Regions from separate parts of the Alteromonas sp. B31-7 genome, predicted to be linked through region 1. Evidence: predicted binding sites of a transcription regulator. Region 1 holds the regulator's gene; each other region holds the start of a gene.
What was found. Region 1 encodes FliA, which starts transcription of late flagellar genes. Its sites were predicted from a motif close to CTAAAGNTNNNNNNNNNNNNGCCGATA; they were not measured.
Positions count from the first base shown of each region.

Region 1 (3,113 bases):
TATTGGTTGTACCGTGAGAAAAGCACAAAGTAGCGAAGAATTAGCGGATTTGCTTTTCCAATTACGCCACAAGCGACTAGTCTTAATTGACACCGCCGGTTTTAGTCAGCGAGATAGCCGATTAATTAAGCAAATTCAGCAATTTGAAAACGGTCAAATGCAGCCGGTGAAAAAATACTTAGTGGCGCAAGCGAATACGCAATACCCTGCTTTACAGCGTATTATTGAAGCGTACGATGGCATTGAGTTAAATGGGTGTATCTTCACGAAGCTAGATGAGTGCTACTCTTTAGGGGAAGTGCTTAGTGCTGCGGTAGAGTATCAGCTTCCAGTAAGCTATGTTACCGATGGACAGAAAGTACCAGAAGATATTAAGGTTGCTGAAGCAAAATCTTTAGTATCTGCTGCGGCAAAGCTTTATAAAAAGTATGGTTTGAATCATACTAGTAGCAATAATGTGATCAGAACAGCACGAGCAGTATGATTGACGATCAAGCGAGTAGCTTACGAAAAATGAAGCAATCACGGTTAATCAAGGTTATCGCAGTCACCGGTGGTAAAGGTGGCGTCGGTAAAACAAATATAACGCTTAACACCGCTATTGCGATGGCAAAGCAAGGAAAGCGTGTCATGGTATTGGATGCAGACTTAGGTTTGGCCAATGTTGATGTCATGCTTGGGCTTAGGGTAGAAAAGAACTTATCCCATGTGCTGTCTGGCGAATGCACCTTAGATGAGGTGTTAGTCACTGGACCACACGGCATAAAGATTGCGCCAGCCACTTCAGGTACGCAGTCTATGGCTGAGTTGTCTCCTACTGAACATGCCGGGTTAATCCGCGCGTTCAGTGAGTTACGCTCGCAAATTGATGTGCTTATTGTCGATACCGCCGCCGGTATTTCAGATATGGTGCTCAGCTTTTCAAAAGCCTCACAAGACATCATGGTGGTAGTTTGTGATGAACCAACATCACTGACCGACGCTTACGCGCTGATAAAAATACTCAACAGAGAGCACGGTGTGTTTCGCTTTAAAATTGTGGCAAACATGGTGCGTGACGTGCGCGAAGGGCAAGAGTTATTTAGTAAGTTATCAAAAGTAACCGGGCGCTTTCTTGATGTTGCCTTAGAATTAGTGGCGACAGTTCCCTTTGATGAGAACATCCGTAAAGCGGTGAGAAAGCAAACTTCTATTGTAGATGCGTACCCAAGCTCGCCCGCAGCGGTAGCGATTGGTCAGTTGGCGAATAAAGCATTGTCATGGCCTATTCCCGCGCAACCAGGTGGCCATTTAGAGTTCTTTATAGAGCAGTTGGTGTCGGATAAAGCAGTAGGAAATCAGCGTTGAATAGCAAGGCAGCCGCTTATCAACAACAAACAGATAGGTCGCAACTCGTAGAGCGTCACGCTCCACTAGTAAAACGAATAGCCCATCACTTGATGGCCCGGCTCCCTGCCAGCGTGTTGGTAGATGATCTTATCCAGTCGGGAATGATTGGCTTATTAGAAGCAGCACGAAATTTCGATGGCTCGAAAGGCGCAAGTTTTGAGACATTTGCCGGTATTCGTATTCGCGGCGCCATGCTAGATGAAATACGCAAGGGTGATTGGACACCACGTTCGGTACATAAAAATGGTCGTGCCATCACCGAGGCCATTTCATTAGTCGAAAGTGAAACAGGCAGAGACGCGCGGGATGTAGATATTGCTGCTAAGCTAAATGTCAGCATGCAAGACTATCATCAAATGCTGAATGAAGTGAATGCAGGCAAGTTGGTAGGCATTGAGGATTTAGGTGTTTCGGAAGATGTGATTTCTACCGAGCAAAATCGTGGTTCCGACGCGCCCCTAGAGGATTTGATGCAAGGTGCGTTTCAAAAAGCGTTAGCGCATGCGATTACTACCTTGCCAGAGCGAGAAGCGATAGTGCTGTCTTTATACTATGATGAAGAACTGAACCTCAGAGAAATAGGTGAAGTTCTTGATGTGAGTGAGTCAAGAGTCAGTCAAATTCACAGTCAGGCCATGTTAAAACTCAAATCACGAATGAAGTCGTGGCAAGCTGACGAAGAATAGATATTAATAACAATTAACCCCTCAGCGGAGGCTATTTTGGATAAAAGTATGAAAATTCTTGTGGTTGATGATTTTTCTACCATGAGACGTATCATAAAAAACCTGCTTAAAGATTTGGGTTTCTCCAATATCCAGGAAGCGGATGACGGCAGTACCGCCTTACCTATGCTACAGCAAGGCGATTTCGATTTTGTAGTAACCGATTGGAACATGCCAGGCATGCAAGGCATCGATCTGTTACGCGCAATTCGCGCTGACGATAAGCTTAAGCATTTGCCTGTGTTAATGGTAACAGCAGAAGCGAAAAAAGAGCAGATTGTTGCGGCAGCGCAAGCCGGTGTAAACGGTTACGTTGTTAAGCCATTCACTGCTGCTACGTTAAAAGAGAAGCTCGATAAAATTTTCGAACGTTTAGGTTGATCCAGACGCTCACCAGAGATATGAGGTTTACTGGATGTCAACACAAGTAAATGTTCCTATTACCCTTGAAGAAGCCAAACAATTGGTTGCCTATTTGGAAGAGGGTGATTCTGCTTCAGCTAATGCCATCTTAGAAGCGGCGTCAATGAAAGAGTCTATTGAGCTCTTCGCCGAGGTTGGAAAATTGACGCGCCAACTTCACGACGCGTTAAACAACTTCCAAATTGATGATCGCATCAAAAACTTGGCCAATGATGATATTCCCGATGCGCAATCGCGTCTTACCTATGTCATTGAAGAAACAGAAAAAGCCGCAAATACCACTATGGATGCCGTTGAGGCCAGCATGCCAATTGCTGAACTATTAAGTTCACGCATAAGCAGCGTGATGCCAGAGTGGAAAAAACTAATGAGCCGTCAAATTGAACTAGGCGAATTCAAAGCTTTATGTGCAGATTTAGACGAATTGTTGGAAGACGGCGCTGAACAATCAGCTAAACTTACACAGTTACTGACCGAAGTGTTAATGGCACAAGGTTATCAGGACCTGACCGGGCAAGTGATTCGCCGGGTTATAGATTTGGTTAAGGAAGTTGAAGATAGCTTAGTAAACATGCT
Region 1 is NZ_CP065233.1:3,400,481-3,403,593, reverse strand. Features, by position in the region: gene flhF (flagellar biosynthesis protein FlhF) at 1-484, shown strand, start outside; gene IUA53_RS14770 (MinD/ParA family ATP-binding protein) at 481-1,347, shown strand; gene IUA53_RS14765 (RNA polymerase sigma factor FliA) at 1,344-2,075, shown strand; gene cheY (chemotaxis response regulator CheY) at 2,112-2,495, shown strand; gene IUA53_RS14755 (protein phosphatase CheZ) at 2,530-3,113, shown strand, end outside.

Region 2 (3,113 bases), 1.2 Mb from region 1:
TCTAAGTACTGGAGGATGCCGCCTTCTAAATGATAGACCTCTTCAAAACCTTGTTCTTTAAGGTAAGCGGTGGATTTTTCACAGCGTATACCCCCAGTACAAAACATGGCGACTTTTTTGTTTTTCTCAGGGTCTAGGGCTTTTTCCACGTACTCAGGAAACTCTCTGAACGTTTCCGTTTTCGGGTCGATGGCATTTTTAAATGTGCCAATTTCGATTTCGTAGTTGTTGCGCGTATCAATAACGGTAACGTCTGGGTCGCTTATTAACGCATTCCAATCTTTTGGCTTAACGTAGGTGCCTACCGTTCTTCGGGGGTCTATACCTTCAACACCCATTGTGACGATTTCTTTTTTCAGTTTTACCTTGGTGCGATAAAACGGTTGTTCGTCATGTAACGACTCTTTGGTAGAAATAGGGTTGATGCGAGCATCATTGTTGAGGTAGTCAAGTAAGGCATCAATGCCTTCTCTACTGCCGGACACAGTACCATTAATGCCTTCTTCGGCAAGTAACAAAGTACCTTTAATTCCGTTAGATTCCATAGCCTCTAAAAGAGGCTGGCGCATAGCTTCGTAATTTTCAAGCGCAACGAATTTATACATCGCGCAAACAATATATTTAGACATGGTGTTCACCTTTGCTAGTTGGAACGTAAAACCAGTGCAAAAAATGCGGCGCGGAGTGTAACAAATGGCCAGGACGATTGCCAGTTTAAGCAGCAACAGCCTGTTTGGCGTTGAGAATAACCTCTTCCATAAGTGTGTTGTCTTCGTACAGGGTCGAACTGTATTGCTTGGAAAGTCGCTTTTGCGCCCCTAAGGGACAGTTATTAACAATGTCGTCGCTTATTTTCTGCGCATTATCAACCTGTGCCAGTGGCATGGGGTGCATGGCCAGGTGTAGCCGTGCGTCTGCAAACTGGTGTTGACTAAATGCCTGGTTCACGCGATTCAAGGTTTCCCAATGCAAATCGTCTGCTGACAAGGCCGGGTGGCGGTAAAAATTTAGCGAGCGAAGTTGTGTTTCAACGTCAGGCGTAGACGCAGTGGGGCTCTCAATGCCAATAGTATCTGCCAGTGCTGTCTGTTGCATCGCCAAATACAGCGAAAACAATCGCGCATTTTTGGTTGCGTTGGACAATTTCCCGTTAAGTTCAAACCCACTACTGGGATCGATGGAAACAGTGGCTTGGTCTATAGAGTGATTCACAAATCGCCGTTAATCATTTGATTACATACGTACGTTGTCGGCAAGATAATGTTTTTCTTAAGCTTATTCTTGCTCTAATGGTTATTTTAATTAATCATGTAGTTATGCGTATTGTACTTATTTACTCGGACACGAAATGAACTTTGCTAATAAGCAAGTGCTTATTGTTGAGGATCAGCGCCCCTTTTTATTGCTCCTTCGCGGTTTAATGCATTCTATGGGTGCCACGGATATCGTGACCAAGTCTTCTGCTGAAAAGGCCATTTCAATTTGCCGTAAGCAAAAATTTGATGTGGTAGTGTCAGATCTACACTTAGGTAGTGACCGGAAAAACGGCTTTGAGTTTGTAGAAGAGTTAAGGGTAAGACGGTTAATCAAGCCTACAACGGTGTTCATTTTAATTAGTGCTGATAGTGCGAGGCCTGTAGTACTTGGGTCTATAGAACGCCGTCCAGATGATTACCTTATTAAGCCTTTTTCTCAGGTTCAATTAAAATCCCGTATTTCTAGGGCGTGGTCTAAGCGCCAATATTTAGGTGATGTTTACCGTGAAATTGCCAACGATAATTTAAATACGGCGGTGGATATATGCGAAGACTTACTCGCCAGCCCCTCTCCTTACAGAGGCAGTTGCGAACAACTCTTAGTTGAACTGTACTGGCAACTTGAACAGCCAGACAAGGCTCTTGATGTACTCACGCCCTACTTAGATGGCAAGCCCATTATGTGGGCGCAAGTAGCGTTGGGGAAAACCTATGTTCACTTGCAGCAATACGATAAAGCGATGGACATGGCTGAACAGGTTCTAAAGCGAAATCGCTTCAGTGCGGAAGCACAAGATATTTTGGCACAGGCCAGTGATGCCAAGCAGCAAGGTGAATTAGCTATAAGCGCCATAAGGCAAGCGATTAAGCTGTCTCCCTTTTCACTACCTCGCCATTTTCACGCGTGTGAAATTGCCCGTAATCACGACGATTACCTATTAGCTGCTGAATCAAGTTTCGCCATTTGGGATTTGTCCAAGCGAACGGTACATTACGACTGCCTTCATTGGTGCGGTTACATTAGAAGTTTATTGGATGTTGCAGAATATACCGATGATAAGCGAACTCGAAATAAGTACCAACAAGAAGCATTATTAGCGCTACAACGTGGCAAGTTTGATGAATACCTCCATCGCCTAGATGAAGATTTTGATGTGGAAATTTTTGGCCGAATCATGAATGCTCGGGTGAACGCGATTGACGGCAAGATGTTAGATGCCAAGAAACACTTAGTGCGATCGCAATGGGCAATTGAAGAGAAGTACCAAACTCCGCCTATCGCTTTCATTCCTGATAGCATTAAAGTTATGTATGACTTAGGTGAATTTGAAGATGCGTTAAAACTGCAGGAAGTATTAAAAAACAGTGAAGGCAATCTTGACCCTAATAGCCGTTTTTTACTTTCTAAAGAGCAACACAACTCAAAACAAAACTTTGCTAATTATCAACAGTTTAATCGCGAAGGCATAAAGTACTATCAACAAGGTAAATACGAGCAAGCAAAAGCAGCGTTTGCCCTTGCTCAAGGGTTTGCGCCGGTGAATACCGGGGTCACCCTAAACCTACTGCAATGCTTACTACAATTACTTGTAAAATCCGACAAGCCTTCTCGCGAAATGATGTTAGAGTGCAGAAAGCTGTTCAAATTAATAGATGATATGCCTTTAAAGCAACAACATGCTGAAAAGTATCAGACACTAAGGCAGGAACTAGATCAGATTATAGGGTGAACATAATGAAAACAGGTATATCACTACATGCTACAGTTTCTGTCTTTTTACTTAGCGGTTGTAGTCAAACGCAGCCTTGCGAAGATATTGTAGAAGTTAACCGACAATTACACGTTTGTGAAACCCT
Region 2 is NZ_CP065233.1:2,192,166-2,195,278, reverse strand. Features, by position in the region: gene trhO (oxygen-dependent tRNA uridine(34) hydroxylase TrhO) at 1-629, opposite strand, end outside; gene IUA53_RS09280 (VC2046/SO_2500 family protein) at 715-1,212, opposite strand; gene IUA53_RS09275 (response regulator) at 1,349-2,986, shown strand; gene IUA53_RS09270 (hypothetical protein) at 2,992-3,113, shown strand, end outside.
Region 2: a site for FliA is predicted at 1,248-1,274, ahead of IUA53_RS09280 (VC2046/SO_2500 family protein). Genes of this name have one in related genera too.

Region 3 (3,113 bases), 510 kb from region 1:
TCAGCGGTGACCATAGGAAATTAAGGGAATAAACTGAGAAAACTATGCCAAAGAGTCCGATGGCCGATCGCGACAAGCCTTCATCGGCAAGCCAAGCATTTAAAACTGAACCAATCATCACCCAGGGGACACCGCTTGCAATACCAAAGATAAAAATACTGAGGTAGCGACGATCGTTAAAGGTTTTAAGGGACTGCAGCAAAGAACAACTCATCAGCAATAGGGGAAAATGCTATTGAGCCATGTTAGCACTTAATGTGCAACGTCTTAAATAAGGAAATAATGCCTTCTTGATAGCAATGACCATTGATACCAAGAAGGGCTATTAACAAATGAAAATTCTACGCCGCCATTTAAGGGCGAATGCCTACGCAGTCAAACGGGCAGTGACCTTTGCCTTCTAAAAAAAGTACACAGTTAGTGAGCTCTTCTATAAGGTAGGTATCGTGCGCCAATTTATCTTCAGGCCAATAATGAACTTGGTGTAACAAATGCCAAAATACACGCTCTTTGGGCGTATAGGGTTGCGTAAAGGTGTATTCTATCTGGCCCCACTCTTCCATACTATCCCAAAAGAATAGCTCGACCTCCTCGATTGGAAGCTCTCCATGCCAGAATGCTCGCAAATAAAAACACAGCTGCTTGGCTTTTTTATTGACAAACTCTTGTACAGTCACAGAGATTCAGCCGCTGGTTAATTTGTTTCAATGAATTATAGTTTATTACGAACTTACTGCCTTAAACGCCGATGCATTTAAAGCTAGGTTGCTGTTTTATTGCAAAAATTAGACTAAACAATTTGCGTTTGTATTACCAGCCTAAATATCGTGTCCAGCCAATAATATGTCCACTAAGAATATGAATATACGGGGGTTTGTCATTGTCCATTAGACTAAAGGTTGAAATTTGAGCGGGGATGGACTGTTGGCGGTAGTGTAATTTTAATGAGGTGGCGGCTTTATGCCTGCGTTTAGAGGCTGTTTGATGTGCCCAGGCATTCACATTGGGCAATGATAAATCGAGCACGGGAAAACTAGTACTGGCAATGACATCAGGGATGGCACGGTTTATTTGCGCTTCTGGCCAAAATGGCGAGAGGGTCACCAAGGTGCTTGGTGCCGCTATTTTCTCCTGCGCCCCTAAATCTAAAACTTGTGCGGCGGTCATTCCTTGGGAAACAATCACTCTAAACCCTTGATGTCCCTGACTGTAATTGTCTAACGCGTTAAGCAATACCACAAGATGTTGGGCACTGGCTTGATAATCGAGTTGGGTTGAACGGCTGTCTATTCTTGGATGGGCGCCGCTATTCTCGCCCTTTGCATCTTCACTTGTATTTTCAGTCCAAACGGGGTTGCCTAAAATTAAAGGAATAGGGCTTACAATACAATGCCAACCTTTTTCACTTAACGATTCAGCTAACGCTTTTGATTGCGTAAGATTCAGCTCGTTAGAGGACTGGTCGGCTAATATATACACCACCCCGCGAGAAAGCGGTGTAGAAGCGGGAATGTCAAAGATAGGTACCGCCGTATCGCCCACCATCAATTGAGACAGTTCGTTGGGTAAAAAGGCGTTTGAAATGTCGCTGTAAAAGCTTGCCCAGCTCATTTTGCAAAATGCGCTAGCAATTAAAAAAGCCAAAATGAAACGAAAAGAACGGACCATGTTATACCTGTATATTTTCTTCATATTTATATCGGCAAGCGCGATGACTTCTTCAATAAAATTCTAGTATACAGCGTATAAAAGGGTTAACCCTCCTTGAGCGCAACGCATTCGCAGCGCTATGCGCTAGGGCCTGATCTCATCAAACAAGGGGCCTAGGCACATAGTCACTAAAAGGAATAGGGCTATTAAATGTCATTGCTTCTAGGGTTACCGGATGTGCAAAACAGAGCGATTCAGCATGGAGTTGCAACCTAGGCGCCATGGCTAGCGCCTTCTCATGGGCATATAGCCTATCACCTAATATGGGGTGGCCAAGGGCTAACATGTGCACCCTAAGCTGGTGGGAGCGACCTGTCACCGGATATAGCGCTACCAGTGTTTCGTCACCCTCTCGTTGTATGGTTTGGTATCGAGTGTGAGCAGGTTTGCCCCTTTCATGATCCACCATTTGCTTTGGTCGGTTAGGCCAATCGCAAATAAGCGGTAGCCTTATCTCGCCCTCTGCTTGTTCAACGTTGCCAAACACTCGAGCGAAATAGCGCTTTCGAGTTTGACGAAGCTCGAACTGCTTCGATATATGCCTATGACTGGCCTTATTCAAGGCCATCACCATGATGCCAGAAGTGGCCATATCCAAGCGATGCACGACAGTCGCAGTTGGAAACACATGGTTTACTCGGCCGATTAGGGCATCTTTATGCTCGTCAGCCTTTCCAGGCACACTGAGTAACCCGCTGGGTTTATCGGCCACTAAGATGTGGTCATCGTAATACACTATACGTAAATACGGTGACATTGGAGGCCGGTACACGAAAGAGGGGTTCGCCATTAGGGATTATTTACCACAATACGTAATGCATCCAATTGTACATCAGCAGACTGAATAACCTTGTTTAACGTTTGCATTTGCGTTTCTATAAATGCAATTTCACTGTCTCTTACCGCAGGGTTACGTTTTTGTAAGTCTTTAAGACGCTGAATTTCCCCATTTAATGTTTCATGCATGTTTTCCAGGGCATCGTGCAATAGTGTGTTGGCTTGTTGATGCGCCAGTTTTCTTGCGGTTTCAATAGCAAGCGTAAGGGGTTGTTGTAAAGCCTTAATGAGCTGTGAGGAAATTTTACGGCCCACTTTGCGACTAATTTGCACATCAAGATCGACGGCGTTACCTTGCGCATCTAAACAAATCCGCACCGGTGTTTGAGGTAAGAAGCGGCCTAGCTGTAGAGATTTTGGTGCGCTTGCATCAAGTACGAATAACGCCTCTACCCAATATGCCCCTTTGGGCAATGTGGGATCTGCCATAAAGCCCATGCTGCTTTTGCCATGAACATCAGTAAGAATGACATCAATGGCGGTATGCACTAATGGGTGATCCCAGCTTAAGAAGTGCACATTTTCTAATACCGTGGCCACACGACGCTTATAAGTTACGGTCATGC
Region 3 is NZ_CP065233.1:3,913,270-3,916,382, reverse strand. Features, by position in the region: gene IUA53_RS17075 (AmpG family muropeptide MFS transporter) at 1-214, opposite strand, end outside; gene IUA53_RS17070 (hypothetical protein) at 354-677, opposite strand; gene IUA53_RS17065 (DUF3530 family protein) at 811-1,668, opposite strand; gene rluA (bifunctional tRNA pseudouridine(32) synthase/23S rRNA pseudouridine(746) synthase RluA) at 1,811-2,500, opposite strand; gene rapA (RNA polymerase-associated protein RapA) at 2,500-3,113, opposite strand, start outside.
Region 3: a site for FliA is predicted at 1,698-1,724, ahead of IUA53_RS17065 (DUF3530 family protein). Genes of this name have one in related genera too.

Region 4 (3,113 bases), 1.8 Mb from region 1:
GCTTTCTGGCGGCCAAGGAAAGGGATGAAGCCCATCTTTTTGGCGGATAGTCGACATTTGCTCGGCACGGCCGGTGAGTATTTTATGGGGGTAGGCTTGGTGACCCACATCCCAAATTAATCGGTCGAAGGGAGTATGGTAGATGTAATGCAGTGCAACCGTCAGTTCTACCGTGCCTAAACCAGAGGCGAAATGTCCACTGGTCTGACTTACGCTATTAAGTAAGTACTCACGTAATTCGTCGGCCAACAGACGCAATTTTTCTTGCGGTAGTTGGCGTAGTTTTTCCGGCGTCTGCGCAAGTGCAAGCGTGGGGTAATGTTGGAGATCTAAACTCATTATTTATTATCTTTTTTCAACATGGAGGCAGAACTAGTGGTTTCTATTAACCAACAGCTCGCTAAATGCAATTAAACTGTCTGTATTGTAGGGCAAACTGGCTAAGGCTTGAAGTGCATTCTCGTGCAGCTTGCCTAGTTCCGCTTTGGCACCCTCCAACCCGAGCTTTGCCGGAAAGGTATTTTTACCTAAGGCGATATCAGAACCCGCAGGTTTGCCAAGTTGTTCACTGCTGCCTTCGACATCAAGAATATCATCCTGCACCTGAAAAGCGAGGCCAATAAGTCTGGCATAGCTTAGCAAGCTATCTTTGGTGTGGTCGTCAAGATCGCTTGCGACTAGGCAGGTCATTTCAACGCATGCCTGAAGCAATGCGCCCGTTTTCAATTTGTGGAGTTCACGTAGCTGGGTTAAATCTATGCTTTTGCCTGTACTGGCTAAATCGATGGCTTGGCCACCGCACATGCCCATATACCCAGCGGCTTGGGCTAACACTGACAATAGATTCGCACGGCGGCTATGCGCGAAATCGCTCAATGGTGTATCGGCTAAATGGCTGAATGCTAGTGCTTGCAGTGCGTCACCGGCCAAAATAGCGGTGGCCTCATCAAAGGCGATATGGCAAGTCGGCTGCCCCCGACGTAAATCATCGTCGTCCATGGCTGGCAAATCATCGTGAACCAGTGAATACGCGTGTACGCACTCGATGGCCATGCTAATCGCCATTTGGTCTTTCTTGGGCACATCCAGCGCATTTCCCACTAGTTGAACTAACAAGGGGCGCATGCGCTTACCCCCCGCAAGAAGGGAATGGTGCATAGCGGCCTTCAGGCGAGGAGCATGATTGGGTAGCGCATCAATGAGCGTGACTAATGCGGCATCAGTTTGCAGCTTAATTTGCTGATGCAATGCAGTAAAGTTCATAGGGTTCCTGTATTAAGATAAGCGAGTAACGTTAGGGCTGCTCGTTTTCTGGCAGAGTGTGAAGCTGATTTTCGCCTTGCTCATTAACAAGGATCTTCACTTTTTGCTCAGCTTGTTCTAATGATTGCTGGCCCAAACGTGACAGGGCAACGCCTCGCTCAAACTTTTCTAGTGCAACCTCTAGCGGTAAATCACCGTTTTCCATTTCTGATACAATGGCGTCCAGTTCACTTAATGTTTCTTCAAATGAGGGAGAATCTTTCTTTTCTGTCACGATAGTACTCGATATGCGGTGATTATTCGGATTACGCGCACATTAACTGAGGGTTGCCAAAGGGTCAAATGAAAACTCTATCCTAATGACGATATAAAGAAGCTCAGCAATTAGGTGCGAGATGGGTGAAAAGGTTCTACTATCTAAAAAAACAAAATTACGGATTTTAAGATATTCTTATTATAGAATTTTTTGAACATGCCGATAGAATAGCCATAGTCGTTATGCGTCAGCTATAAAAGCAACAAATGAGGAAGAGTGAGTGGATTTAGCAACCGTCATAGGTATGTTGGGCGCCATAGGTTTCGTGGTAATGGCCATGGTAATGGGCGGCAGCATAAGTATGTTCGTCAATGTCCCTTCAATTTTGATTGTTTTTGGCGGCACATTGTTCGTAATTTTATCTCAATACACCATGGGGCAATTTTTCGGCGCAGGTAAAATTGCCGGTAAAGCATTCATGTTTAAGATTGACTCCCCAGAAGAGTTGATTGAAAAAATTGTTGAGATGGCCGACGCCGCAAGAAAAGGGGGCTTTCTGGCGCTTGAGGAAGCCGAGATTGACAACCCTTTTATGCAAAAAGGCGTTGATATGCTGGTGGACGGACACGACATCGAAGTCGTGCGAGATACACTGGCGAAAGACATCAGCATGACCACAGACCGACACGAATTTGGTGCGACCATCTTTAAGGGGATGGGCGATGTTGCCCCGGCAATGGGAATGATAGGTACACTCATTGGTTTGGTCGCCATGCTATCGAACATGGATGACCCAAAATCTATTGGCCCCGCAATGGCAGTTGCTTTGTTAACCACACTTTACGGTGCCTTTATGGCGAACATCATTTGTTTGCCTATGTCAGTAAAGCTTAACAACCGTGCTCAAGAAGAAAAACTTAACCAAATGCTGGTACTGGATGGCATCGTAGGCATTGCTGATGGACAGAATCCTCGAGTTATTGAAGGTATGCTCAAGAACTACCTAGCGGCGAGTAAACGCAATACAGGAACTGAGGACGAGTAATGGCTGAGCAAGAGTGCCCCAAATGCCCGCCGGAAGGGCTGCCCGCCTGGATGGGCACCTTTGCTGACCTTATGTCTCTTCTAATGTGCTTTTTTGTACTTTTGTTGTCGTTCTCAGAGATGGATGTGCTTAAGTTTAAACAAATCGCCGGTTCGATGAAGTTTGCCTTTGGTGTGCAAAATAAAATAGAAGTTAAAGATATTCCCAAGGGCACCAGTGTTATTGCTATGGAATTTAGACCGGGCAAGCCTGATCCATCACCCATAGATACCATTCAGCAGCAAACCATTGATATGACCCAGCAAATGCTAGAATTCCAAGCCGGTGATGAAGACTCTGCTGGCGGGCGGCAAAAGCAACGGGGTGAACAGCGAGGGGGGCAGTCGCAGCAAACGGCAACCGATCAGTCTTCCTCCGCAGAACAAGCGGCGGAACAAAATGAAACCGCTGAGCTGATGAAGAAAATTGCTCAGCAGTTGGAAAAACAAATACTCGATGGCTCAATCGAAATGGAGTCTTTGGGGCAACAAATCACTATTCGTATCCGCG
Region 4 is NZ_CP065233.1:1,573,932-1,577,044, forward strand. Features, by position in the region: gene dxs (1-deoxy-D-xylulose-5-phosphate synthase) at 1-339, opposite strand, end outside; gene IUA53_RS06670 (farnesyl diphosphate synthase) at 373-1,263, opposite strand; gene IUA53_RS06675 (exodeoxyribonuclease VII small subunit) at 1,295-1,537, opposite strand; gene pomA (flagellar motor protein PomA) at 1,800-2,564, shown strand; gene IUA53_RS06685 (flagellar motor protein MotB) at 2,564-3,113, shown strand, end outside.
Region 4: a site for FliA is predicted at 1,718-1,744, ahead of pomA (flagellar motor protein PomA). Genes of this name have one in related genera too.